3 regions of the Priestia sp. JNUCC 25 genome follow, and region 1 is predicted to be linked to each of the others. Evidence: riboswitches for the same ligand, from Rfam matches in the RefSeq annotation. Region 1 holds a riboswitch; each other region holds the start of a gene.
What was found. A riboswitch is a leader RNA that binds a small molecule or an ion and turns the genes downstream of it on or off. The one in region 1 is predicted to bind cyclic di-AMP.
Positions count from the first base shown of each region.

Region 1 (4,361 bases):
TGTCCGTTATGACATTGATAGCATGGATAATATGTATTACAGCAATAAAATTTTATTGCGATAATATCTTTAGCTGTATGATAGTGCGTACAGCGCGTTTCAGAATCCACCGTATCACCTTTTACTGCAGGTACAGATTTGTTCATTATCATCACTCCCTATGAAAAGTATAGCATGCTTTTATACGCCTTATCATACATATGTAAAAAGAAAAATGCTATAATAAAACCATCGTTTTACATGTCAGATTGCATGCTAAAAAGATCAGATAAAAATTGATGTCAAAACAGATCGATTAAGTGAAGTAAAGAGAGGAAGAAAAAATGAGTAAGCAAGTTATCGTTTTTACCGGAGGCGGAACAGCTGGACACGTAACACCAAACATTGCCATTATGAAAGAATTAGACAGTGAAAAATGGGATATCCATTATGTCGGTTCTCACAATGGTATTGAGAAAGAATTAATTACAAAATTAAACGTTCCATATCATGCGATTTCAAGCGGGAAGCTGCGTCGATACGTAGATATGGAAAATGTAAAAGATGTATTTCGAGTAGCAAAAGGAGTTGGCGATGCACGTCGCGTGCTGAAAAAGTTAAAGCCTTCTCTTGTGTTTTCAAAAGGCGGTTTTGTCACAGTTCCTGTTGTAATGGCTGCTAAATCGCTAAACATTCCCGTGTTCATTCATGAAAGTGATTTAACACCGGGACTGGCAAATAAAATTGCGCAGAAATTTGCCACTAAAGTTTTCACTTCTTTTGATGAAGCGGCAAACTATTTTCCAAAAGAAAAAGTGCAGGTTGTTGGTTCACCTATTCGAAAAGAATTATTTAGCGGAAGCGCAGCGAACGGGGAAAGCTGGCTTCGCTTTTATGATAAGCGCCCAATTTTAACCATTATGGGCGGAAGTTTAGGAGCACGTCGCATCAATGAAATTGTTCGAGAGTCCTTGCCTGAACTGCAAAAGAAATTCCAAATTGTACACCTGTGCGGAAAAGGCAATGTTGATACAAGCCTTGAAAAAGAGTCGGGCTACCGTCAGTTAGAATATGTAAATGAACAGCTTCCAGATGTTCTAGCGGCCACTGATTATGTGATTACACGCGGCGGATCAAATGCTATCTTTGAGTTTTTAGCCCTTCATAAACCGATGATGATTATTCCTTTGTCAAAAGCACAAAGCCGCGGAGATCAAATTTTAAATGCACAGTCCTTTAAGAAAAAAGGCTACTGTATGGTTGTGGAAGAAGAACAGTTAACAAAAGAAGTGTTTTTGCGGGAAGTAAATGAGCTTCAGCAGCAGGCAAGTACGATGAAGCGTACAATGCGTGAAGCAACAAAAACGGATGCCATTTCAATTCTTGTAAATGAAATTGAGAAAATGAGTTAAAAAAAAGGCTGGGACAAACGTACTTTAGCCGAAGTGAAAAACGAACCATTGATCAAGGTGTTTGATTAGTGGTTCGTTTTTTTTGTTAAAGTGAACGTAGGTTTCACCTGTTCAGATCCTTCTAGCAGTTGATTGGAGGGCAAGAAGAAGCCTCCTGCGGAAAGCGAAGTCTTGCACAGAAATCAACTGCGGTGTCACAAGCGGTTCAGCTCATGTATCCCATTTGTTCATCTTTAGATGGGCTACATTCAGTCACAACCTTTTTTTCTTCGAATCTATTATTTTAAAATAATGAATATACATAGAAAAATAAAGCTTTTAAAATTTCAAAAAATGTTGTTGACAGTAAATTTTAACAGGAGTAAGATTACTCTCATGAAACGTTCCACTGTGAAACGCTGAGTCTTTTCTGAAAGAGAAGGAAAGAGCGGAGGACCCAATTATCAGGGGTGAATCTCTTAATTGAGTAGGGTTACTTTCTTGACCCGAACCCGTCAGCTAACTTCGTAAGCGTTAAGAGAGAGGATGGTGTAATCGTGGTCGTTTTCTATAACAGCGGATAGTACGCTCCTTTCAAAATATAGGTGAAAGGAGCGTCAAGATGCATTTATCTAAGCAAATGATTCAATTGATTGAATACCGAGCAATGTGCGACCAGCAATCTTTTGATCTAGCAAACCGCTATTTGTCTACGTTAGCTAATCAAAGTTTTAAACGCAGCAGTAAAAAACATAATTAAGTCTAAAAATTAAATAACAAATATACGCTTAATCAATTATGAGCGGGGGACCCAATATTTTGTACGTATGTACTAGGGGTGAATCTCTTAACTGAGTAGGGTTACTTCCATAACCCGAATCCGACAGCTAACTCCGTAAGCGTTTTGGGAGTAAAAAAATTCGTGTCGATCACGGCTTATTTGTCGTGCATTAAACCGCGGAAGAGAACTCTCTTCTGCGGTTTTTTTAATGGGGAAAATAGGAGAGCAGGCTATGTCTGCACCGTAAAGAGGATATAGTAGGGCTTTTAAAACGAGAGCAACAATACGTGAGGATTAAACAATCAAAGATAACCTTTCGCAGCTAGCTCACTTGGGCGTGATGCTTTACGCACAGAAACAGTCACTACGCTTAATCATGGGTGGTAAGAAACAGTTAGGAGGGAGCAACTTGGATATAATCATGCTTGGAACGCTTGCCATATTAACAGCTGCTATGTACGGAATTATTTGCTGGTCGTCTCATGTAGTAGACGAAAGAGAGGAGAAGTGAACATGTCGTTCATTTTGTTAGGTATTTCAGTTCTCGTTTTAATTTATTTAGTATATGTACTGTTAAATCCAGAACAATTTTAATAAGCGGAGGAATAAAACGTGGGAATTTTTCTACTATCAGTTGCGCTGCTGCTTGTTTTTGTAGCGCTTATTGCAAAGCCCGTAGGTATTTATATAGCGAATGTGTTTTCAAACGATAAAAACACTAGCTTGGTAGGGAAGATAGAATCGGTGATGTTTAAAGCGGCAGGAATTAAAGGGCATAATCAGACGTGGAAGCAATATGCACTTGCTCTCGTTTTGGCGAATACGTTTATGATTTTTGTGGTGTATCTTATCTTCCGGTTTCAAGCGGTACTGCCGCTTAACCCAAGCCACATCAAAGGAATGGATCCGGCCCTTGCTTTTAACACGGCCATTAGTTTTATGACAAATACGAACTTGCAGCACTACAGCGGTGAATCAGGTTTGTCTTATTTCTCGCAGATGGCCGCCGTTGTATTTATGATGTTTGCTGCACCAGCAACAGCCCTTGCAGTAGCAATCGCTTTTATTCGTGGGTTGGCAGGGAAGGACATGGGAAACTTTTTTGTTGATTTTGTGAAATCAATTACGCATGTTTTACTTCCTATTGCTTTTATAACAGGCATTTTATTTGCGTTTTTAGGTGTTCCTCAAACGTTAAGCGGAACGGTGACTGCCCATACATTAGAAGGGGCATCCCAGCAAATAGCAAGGGGACCAGTTGCTTCTTTTCTTTCAATCAAAGAGCTAGGCAACAACGGAGGGGGATTTTTTGGTGTCAATTCAGCTCATCCATTTGAAAATCCTAATGCGTGGAGCAATGTATTACAAATCGTCCTTATGCTTTTGTTGCCAACCGCACTTCCTTTTACGTACGGAAAAATGATCGGACAGCGTAAACAAGGTCGCATCTTGTTTATATCGATGAGTATGCTCTTTATTGTTATCTTAAGTACAGCGTTTGTAACAGAGTGGGGTGGCAACCCTAGACTTGATGCTTTTCATTTGAATGAAGCGAGCGGTTATATGGAAGGGAAAGAAGTTCGTTTTGGTGTCGGCATGTCAACTCTGTACGCCATCGTGACGACAGCAAGTGAAACAGGCGCAGTCAATGCCATGCACGATACCCTTACGCCTCTTACCGGGTTATTGACACTTGGAAATATGATGTTAAATACCGTATTTGGCGGTGTCGGAGCAGGATTTATGAATGTCATGATGTACGTCATCATCGCCGTATTTTTATCAGGTTTAATGGTTGGAAGAACCCCGGAATACGTAGGTAAAAAAATTGAAGGAAAAGAAATGAAGCTCATTGCCGTGACGCTTATTCTGCAGCCGCTGCTAATTTTAGGGGGAACCGCCGTAGCGTTCACTACTCATTTAGGAATGGAAGGTATATCAAACCCAGGCTTTCACGGGTTAAGCCAGGCACTGTATGAATTTACGTCGTCAGCAGCAAACAATGGATCCGGTTTTGAAGGACTCGGTGACGCAACTCCGTTTTGGAACATTTCTACGGGAATTGTTATGTATATTGGACGCTACTTCGGACTAATTACGATGCTGGCGGTATCGAGCTCACTAGCATCTAAGCAGCTTGTTCCTGAAACACCTGGGACATTTAAAACGGATACGTCTTTATTTAGCGGCATTTTAATTGGAACTACCGT
Region 1 is NZ_CM132211.1:2,979,987-2,984,347, reverse strand. It holds gene JNUCC25_RS15230 (CHY zinc finger protein) at 1-146, opposite strand, end outside; gene JNUCC25_RS15225 (undecaprenyldiphospho-muramoylpentapeptide beta-N-acetylglucosaminyltransferase) at 324-1,391, shown strand; cyclic di-AMP (ydaO/yuaA leader) riboswitch at 1,778-1,920, shown strand; gene JNUCC25_RS15220 (hypothetical protein) at 1,993-2,130, shown strand; cyclic di-AMP (ydaO/yuaA leader) riboswitch at 2,146-2,286, shown strand; gene kdpF (K(+)-transporting ATPase subunit F) at 2,665-2,745, shown strand; gene kdpA (potassium-transporting ATPase subunit KdpA) at 2,770-4,361, shown strand, end outside.

Region 2 (4,361 bases), 920 kb from region 1:
TAAATAGGCTTATGACGATAATAGAATAGACAAAACTTTCCTTGCAGTGTATACTTTAAATGAAAATGATAATTATTATCATTTAATCAACGAATCAACACTCTGCATATAGCTGTCACTCCTTGAGAGCTATCCTTATTCAGTATTCTGTCTATAAAGCAGAATAACCCGTTGCCATTGGGCAGCGGGTCTTTTTTTTAGTGATTTTTCACCTGCTAGGCTAGTATACGTAGCACTTTTTGCCCCCTTGCATATGTTAACAATAAGGAGGGACAAGTAATATGAAAAAAATCTATCTTGATGCAGGACATGGTGGGGCAGATGCAGGAGCAGTTGGAGCGAATGGACTGTATGAAAAAAACTTAGTTTTAAAAATTCAACAATATTTAATAAGCTATTTAAATAGCACCTACAGTGACTTTACGATTAAAACCACTCGTACCACAGATACTTTTTTATCGTTATCTCAGCGCGCTTCTCAAGCTAATTCGTGGGGAGCAGATGCATTTATGTCTATTCACGTAAATGCCGGTGGAGGAACAGGGTACGAAGATTATGTTTACAGAAGCGCTAGCAATGCCAGTAAAACGTTTCAATCAATTGTCCACGGCCAAGTACAGCCAACGCTGCTATCGTATAATCATCCGAATCGCGGTCGAAAGTCAGCCAATTATGCGGTGCTTCGCTTAACAAATATGCCCGCAGTACTAACTGAAATAGCTTTTATTGATAACCGCACCGATGCAGCACTTCTCCAAAACGAAGCTTTTTTAAAAAGCATGGGTGAATCGTATGCAAAAGGAATTGCCGTCTATTTGAATTTACCCCGTCGTGCAGTTCCAAACCCAAATCCAACACCAACACCAAATCCATCACCTTCTGAACCAGGTACAAAAACGTATACGATCAAGCAAGGAGATACGCTGTACAGTATTGCACAGAAGTACAATATAACAGTACAAGCGCTTCAAGAAGCGAATACAGGGCTTTCTGATCCTTTAACACTACAGGTTGGAAAAACAATTGTTATTCCTTCAGGGACTTCACCAAACCCATCTCCAACACCACCTGCTGAACAATATCCACTTCCCAATGGAATTTTAAAGCAAGGTGATTCTGGAGAAGCCGTGAAACAGCTTCAAAGAGCATTAAACGCAGTTAATTTTAAAGTAGGGTCAGTAGACGGAATATATGGAGTTCAAACGAAAGATGCAGTAAGACGTTTTCAGCTTGTGTATCTTCCTTATGATGTAGATGGCATTTATGGTCCTCAAACGAAAAACAAGCTAGCAGCCGTTTTAAAAGCAAAAAGTTAAAGCAAAAAGGTCTTCTGTAAGCGAGCAGAAGGCCTTTTGTTTTTCTGTTAAAAGCGCCTTAAGTACTATTTTATGGTTTACGTAAAATAATGCTTTACAAACCATTTGTACGGGAGTATATTATCTAAGAACAAAGGATAGTTATGAAAGAAACATGTTATCGATCATACCCTTTAACCGAAAATTATATTGACCTGTTATCGCTTAATTCGTCAGAAGTGGGGGACCCAAATTTGTGCATTGTCACTTGGGGTGAATCCTTTTTTAAAAGGTAGGGCTACTCTCATAGCCCGAATCCGACAGCTAACCCCATAAGCGTTTTGGAGAGGAGGTTTAAGCTGTGTAAAAACGCTGAGAACCCTTAGTGTTTTTTTTGTGCGCTTTTTTAACATAAAAAGGTATTTTTTAGGAATGATATCACTTGTTCGTGAACTTGTAACGGAGCTTAGCAATGAATAGTAAATAGTAGCTAGGCAATCATCGGAGGGAAATTGCGTGAACTATTCAGTTCTCAAAAGATTATTGATTGGAAAGCCGCTTAAAACAAAAGAGTTAGGCGATCAAAAGCTTAGTAAGCTTAAAGCACTGGCTATTTTATCTTCAGATGCCTTATCTTCAGTGGCTTATGGAACAGAACAAATTTTGATTGTACTTGCAACAGTCGGCGTCCTTGCCTATTGGTATTCGATTCCAATTGCGATTGGGGTATTGGTACTCCTGACGGCTTTAATTCTTTCATATCGTCAAATTATTTATGCGTATCCGCAAGGCGGAGGAGCTTATATTGTTTCGAAAACCAATTTAGGAGAAAATCCTGGGCTTATCGCTGGGGGGTCACTGTTAGTAGATTATATTTTAACAGTTGCCGTGAGTGTTTCAGCAGGAACCGATGCTTTAACTTCGGCTTTTCCAACGCTGCATCATTACAATGTAGTAATTGCGTGTTTGCTGGTGATTTTTATTACCGTTTTAAATTTACGTGGTGTAACAGAATCCGCTTCTGTATTAGCTTATCCGGTTTATTTATTTGTTATTGCTCTTATTTTGTTAATAGCGGTAGGCTTGTTTAAAATAGCGACAGGTCAAGTTTCACCTGAGCTTCATCCATCTCTCGGTACAGTAGTGCCAGGTATTAGTTTGTTTTTATTATTAAAAGCTTTTTCGTCAGGCTGTTCGGCATTGACAGGTGTAGAAGCTATTTCAAATGCAGTGCCTAACTTTAAAGAGCCAGGTGCAAAAAATGCTGTTCATACATTAATGCTGATGGGCGGTATTTTAGCCGTTTTATTTTCGGGCATCACGTTTTTAGCTTATTGGCTTGGCATTTCTCCAAAAGCAGATGAAACGGTTGTATCACAAATTGCATCGAGTGTGTTTGGACGAAATGGATTTTATTATTTTATTCAAGGCACAACAGCTCTAATTCTAGTGCTAGCAGCGAATACGGGCTTTTCAGCTTTCCCTTTGCTGGCTGTCAACTTATCGTCTGATAAATACATGCCAAGAATGTTTCAAATTCGTGGCGATCGACTAGGCTATTCAAATGGAATTGTGACCCTTGGAATTGCTTCTATTGTCTTAATTGTAGCTTTTAAAGGAGCGACTGAACAATTAATCCCTCTTTATGCAGTTGGAGTGTTCATTCCATTCACGCTTTCTCAAACAGGCATGATTGTCAAATGGCTTAGAGAAAAGCCGGCCGGCTGGCAAGGAAAGCTAATCATTAACTTAATTGGTGCGCTTATTACCTTAACTGTGCTAATCATTTTGTTTACAACGAAGTTTTCACAAGTATGGTCCGTGCTCATTTTCTTACCGGTTATTGTCTATATTTTTCATCGCATTCATACGCATTATGAAGCGGTAGGAGAGCAGCTTCGCATTAAGCAAGGAGAAAAGATTGGAAAGCTTGAAGGAAGTGTGGTCATTGTTCCTGTAGCAGGAATGACAAAGGTAGTAGAAAATTCATTAAATTATGCAAGAACGATTGGCGATACCGTTATTGCAGTGCATGTGGCCTTTGATCGAGAAAGCGAAAAGAGAATGGAAGAGAAGTGGGAGAAGTGGCAGCCTGATATTCGTATTGTTACGTTTCATTCTCAATACCGCAGCTTAGTGCGGCCGCTGTTTCGATTCATTGATATGGCCGAGGAAAAAGCGCGGGAAAACAATATGGCTATTACGGTCGTTATTCCACAATTCATTACGAAAAAAAGCTGGCAAAATATCCTTCACAATCAGTCCAGTCTGCTGTTAAAAGCACATTTGCTTTACCGTAAAAACGTAATCGTTACAACTGTACCGTACCGTTTTAAAAAATAATGAAACATGACTAAAAACCTCCAACTTGTATGTTGGAGGTTTTTAATTTTTAAATTCACATACACTAACCGTAATCGAATCTCATAAAGGCGCAAACGGAGGGATTGTATGAGTGAATTAATTAAGTTATTGCGAAAAGGAAATAAATCGGCCATGATGGCCGCTATAGTGAATACTATTATTTCCATTATTAAAGGGATTGCTTTCGCTTTAACAGGGAATGTAGCGATGTTTGCTGAAACGATGCACAGCTTAGGGGATGCAGCAAATCAGTTTTTTGTTTTTATAGGTTCGGCATTAAGTAAAAAAGCCCCGACCAAACGATTTCCAAACGGATTTGGCCGATTGGTTAATCTTGTTCTATTAGGAGCGGTTCTTGTAGTAGGAATTATGGCGTTTGAAACGATTAAAGAAGGATATCACCACATTCTTCATCCGACGAAGTCTTCAGGCTTTATTTTAAATATTGCAGTACTTGGCATCTCGGTGTTACTTGAAATGTTTGTTCTATTTAAGGCAATGAAAGAAATTTTGCACGATGTGGGGATAAACCCTGCAGAAACAAATGTTTTTGCGCAAAGCTTTGTTCATTTAAAGAAAGCCAAGCCAGCAACTAAACTTGTTTTTATGGAAGATCTGGTAGCTACTGGAGGAGGCGTATTGGCTTTAATCGCCGTTTTTATTTCGCGATTTACGCCTTTTCATCAAGCTGAAGGAATTGCT
Region 2 is NZ_CM132211.1:3,900,720-3,905,080, reverse strand. It holds gene JNUCC25_RS20570 (N-acetylmuramoyl-L-alanine amidase) at 282-1,316, shown strand; cyclic di-AMP (ydaO/yuaA leader) riboswitch at 1,508-1,649, shown strand; gene JNUCC25_RS20565 (APC family permease) at 1,812-3,638, shown strand; gene JNUCC25_RS20560 (cation diffusion facilitator family transporter) at 3,747-4,361, shown strand, end outside.
Region 2: it holds a riboswitch for cyclic di-AMP, as region 1 does, so the genes downstream of both, JNUCC25_RS20565 (APC family permease) here and kdpF (K(+)-transporting ATPase subunit F) in region 1, are expected to answer to the same signal.

Region 3 (4,361 bases), 730 kb from region 1:
TTGCGACAAAAAAACCATGCTTTCGCATGGCTACATACCGATTAGATAAATGAGTAGAGGAACTCATTGTTCGGCAATATTGAAGAAATTTTTGGTTTTCACTTCCGCCTAGTATGCCCTTCTTAACAGGGGCTATGCGCAAATAAAGAACTAACATTTAAAAGTGAAAGCCAGACGCACCTACAATAACAAGTAAAACAAATAACACAACGATTAACGCAAAACTTTGTTTTTCCACGTATCATCCCTCACTTCCTGTTATCTGCTTTTAGTGTATGCAACAGCTTGGCAAAATGTTTAGGACAGGGGTGTGGATTTTCATGAGAAAAACCTTCAAATTTCGCTAAAAAAGTGAATCATATTTTTGTTTCTTTCGTTATATATAGTAAGAGATTTTTTACTATAAAAAAGGGGGACCTTTAATGCGCCGACATTCCAAATTGCCCATTGTTCTTGTCTTTGCCTTCTTTTTATTCATCGCAACTGTTTTGTGCGTAACCTCTTATATGTCTTGAATATATAAATAACATAAAAAACCGCCTCCTTGGAGGCGATTTTTCTTACCCTAGCATAATATCTTCGTTTGGGTATCGTACAGCTTCTCTCTTCTGTTTTGATAATGAAAATGCAAGCGTTAATGGCCCCACTTTTCCTAAAAACATGATAAAGATAATAATCACGCGCCCAAAGTACGAAAGTTCAGGAGTGGCTCCCATCGATAAACCTACTGTTCCAAACGCAGAAACAACTTCAAACATAATTTTTACAAACGGCAGGTTTTCCGAAATATTTAACAGGAAAATGGCCCCAAACACAAACATAATTGAAATCATCGTGATGGCTAGCGCCTTAAACACGTGAAGGGGAAGGAGCCTTCTCTTTAGGAGCACAATATCTTCCCTGCTTCGTAAAAATGCCCATACTGAAAAAATAATTACCACAAACGTTGTTAGTTTGATACCGCCTCCCGTTGACGCACTTCCTGCACCAATAAACATTAATAAAACCATTAAAAACACCGTTGCGTCATGCAGGTGAGCTAAATCAATCGTATTAAATCCAGCGGTTCTTGTCGTTACTGCTTGAAAATAAGACGCCCATGCTTTGTCCCCTAATGATAAATTTCCAAGCGTATGTGAATTGCCGTACTCTAAGAAAAAAATAAAAAGCATTGCAGTCACGTTAATCGCAAACGTGCTGATAATCATAATTTTTGAATGCAGCGTTAGTTTTTTGTACGATTTTTTCACCCACATATCAGCAAGGACGGTAAACCCTAACCCGCCAATAATGAACAGAAAAGAAATTGTTATGTTAATAATAGGGTCTCCTACATACTGAACTAAGTTATCAGACAGCAGTCCAAACCCTGCGTTATTAAAAGCAGAAATCGAATGAAACAAGCTAAAGAACAATCCCTTAGACCATCCGAATTCCGGAACCCAGCGTATTGCTAAGAAGATAAGTGCAACAAACTCAATTAAAAATGAAAAGATAAACAGCCTTTTAACTAGCAGCACAACTCCGCCGACGCTCGTCTGATTTAAGGCCTGCTGAACGAGCATACGCTCTTTAAATCCAATTTTTTTACCTAGCATCATAAAAATCAACACGGCAAATGACATAATGCCAAGACCGCCTATTTGAATTAACAGCATAATGATCGTTTGACCGATAACGGTAAAACGTGTACCTGTATCTACGACGGCTAAGCCGGTCACTGTCATAGCGGAAGTAGATGTAAAAAGGGCGTCTACCCACCGGATTGGCTCAGTAGTAGAAAAAGGCATCATCAATAGAAAAGCACCAATAATAATTCCTCCTCCAAAAATAGAGACAAGCAGCTGCGGAGGGGTAAGTTTAATGATTTGTTTTTTCATGAGTTAAACTCCTTCTTCTTCAAAACGGTTCAAATCGCGATTATGTCCGATAACAATCAGCATATCTCCTTGTTCAATTATTTCATGTGCGGTAGGCGAAATAACCATTTCCCCGTCTTTTCGCTGAAAGCCGATAATATTGCAGCCGTACTTGGCACGAATGTTTAAATCAAACAGCGTTTTATTATGAAGTTTCTTAGAGGCGACAATTTCGACAATACTATAATCCTTTGACAGTTCAATGTAATCAATGATTTTTTCTGACACCACGTGATGAGCAATACGCTTAGCGATATCGCGCTCTGGATGAATAACTTTGTCCGCTCCTATTTTTTCGAGCACTTTTTGATGATACATATTCACTGCCTTTACCCATACTTGCTTAACGCCCATATCTTTTAAAAGCATGGTTGCGAGTACGCTTGCTTCGATATCATCTCCAAACGAAATAAGCGCATGATCAACATTGCGGATACCTAGCCCCTTTAAGCTAGCTTCATCAATCGCGTTTGCTTGCACAACATATGTAGCTGAGTTGCTAAATTTATTTACTACCTCTTGATTGCGGTCAATAGCGAGCACATCCACATCCAGATTAGCAAACTCTTCAACCAAACTGCCTCCAAAACGACCTAATCCCAATACAGCAAACTGTTTTTTCATAATGTATTTATTCCTTTCTTCAACTGCTGTGTGTTCTCTTAGCTTATACTTTTTCTAAAAAATTACATCCTTTTCTTAAAAAAAGCGCAAAAAAACACAGGAAGGCTCCTGTGTTTTTCCACACTCTTCCCCCTCAAAACGCTTGCGAAGTTAGCTGTCGGGTTCGGGTTTTAAGAGTAACCCTACCTTTTTAAGGATTCACCCCGGAGCACAATATGTGCGTAAATAATGGGTCCTCCGCTCCGTAATGGATTAAGCGATTTTTATTCAAATGTCTATGATCTATTTTTTAGAATAATCGATTCGATTCATGATGCGTTTCACTTCACGAAAGCTATCTTACTCCTGTGGATTTTGTCTGTCAAGATATTTTTAGGGAAGATCTCACTTGCCCTGCAAGCTGCAAAAATCATATAAATCTAAACTGACAATCATTTTGTGAAATTGATCAAATAAATTAATAACAGCCAAAAGCTCTAACAGCTGCGTATCACTGTAAAATTTCTTTAATTGATTCATATCAGCATCCGTCAACTCCCTTGGACGCACCCGGTATACATCAATAAATCGAAACAGTAATCGATCTTTTTCTTCCAGCTCTTTTTCTCTTAACACTTTTTGATTAAGCGTCTCATCGCCTACATATGACATGCTCATACACGTCTCACAGCCGTTAACACCTGCTAGATAAAGCCTAATTTTTTCCTTAGTCTCTTTTTCTACTATATCGCTGTTCCAAAGCGTGTCGTAAAGCTCATCATACAATCTTTTTACATGCGGAATTAAATTCAATGCTTTTTCAAAATTTGTTCCCTCTTCGTTTGCTAACAAAACTCTTGCCATTTTTTACTCACTCCTTTTTAATTATTATAGTAAGAAAAATGGAAATTTCAGATTACATATAAAACATCTTATCTACTATTACTAATCAAATGAAACGTTAATGAGAAAGAAGGTTTTCAATTGAAAATTGATGAAATTGATTTATCGATTTTGCAGGCGCTGCAGCAAAACAGCCGCCTTTCCTTACGAGAGCTAGGAAAACAAATTAACCTGTCTCCTCCTTCGGTGGCAGAGCGAGTAAGGCAGCTAGAGAGCTTTGGCGTTATAAAAGGATATACGATCGATATTGATTATGAAAAGCTGCATTTGCCTGTGTCGTGTTTTATTGAAGTAACCATGAAAAACGGAGAGCATGAGCGTTTTAAACGATTTATTTCTCAGTATCCCTACGCTTTATTCTGTGAACGAATCGCCGGGCAAGCCTGCTTTATTACAAAGCTTCAGCTTCCTCACCTGCACGTACTCGAACAATTTATTAACGAAATTACACCTTATGCCAAAACGATTTCACACATCGCCCTTTCTCACGTGGAGATGGCTCCTGCATTATTGAGTCATTTAAAAGATGAAAAGTGATTGAAACCTAACGAAAGCGGTCCAATCTAAAAGCGAACAATGGGATCAATAAGCTCGTATGAATCACTTTTGACACCGCTGTTGATTTCTGTGCCAGGCTTCGCTTTCCGCAGGAGTCTTCGCCTTGCCCTCCAATCAACAGCTAGAACCAAATAAATAGATTAAACATACGTTCACCATACTAACGAAAAAATCCGAACGATTCATCGTTCGGATCTTCTTTCCATTAAACTACTTTTGTCCCAGCCTCTTTTATTCGTCCAACAGCATAAAAAATAACCCTCCAAAGCTGGAGGGTATAAATTTTCCGAATAATGAAAGTTTTACAACTTCATTTTATCAGGTGCCGACATTTCTGTCTACTTAAAAATGTAAAAGAGCTCTCTATTAATAGAAAGC
Region 3 is NZ_CM132211.1:3,714,859-3,719,219, forward strand. It holds gene JNUCC25_RS19590 (YjcZ family sporulation protein) at 158-238, opposite strand; gene JNUCC25_RS19595 (TrkH family potassium uptake protein) at 561-1,880, opposite strand; gene JNUCC25_RS19600 (potassium channel family protein) at 1,884-2,543, opposite strand; cyclic di-AMP (ydaO/yuaA leader) riboswitch at 2,668-2,812, opposite strand; gene JNUCC25_RS19605 (carboxymuconolactone decarboxylase family protein) at 2,928-3,386, opposite strand; gene JNUCC25_RS19610 (Lrp/AsnC family transcriptional regulator) at 3,507-3,962, shown strand.
Region 3: it holds a riboswitch for cyclic di-AMP, as region 1 does, so the genes downstream of both, JNUCC25_RS19600 (potassium channel family protein) here and kdpF (K(+)-transporting ATPase subunit F) in region 1, are expected to answer to the same signal.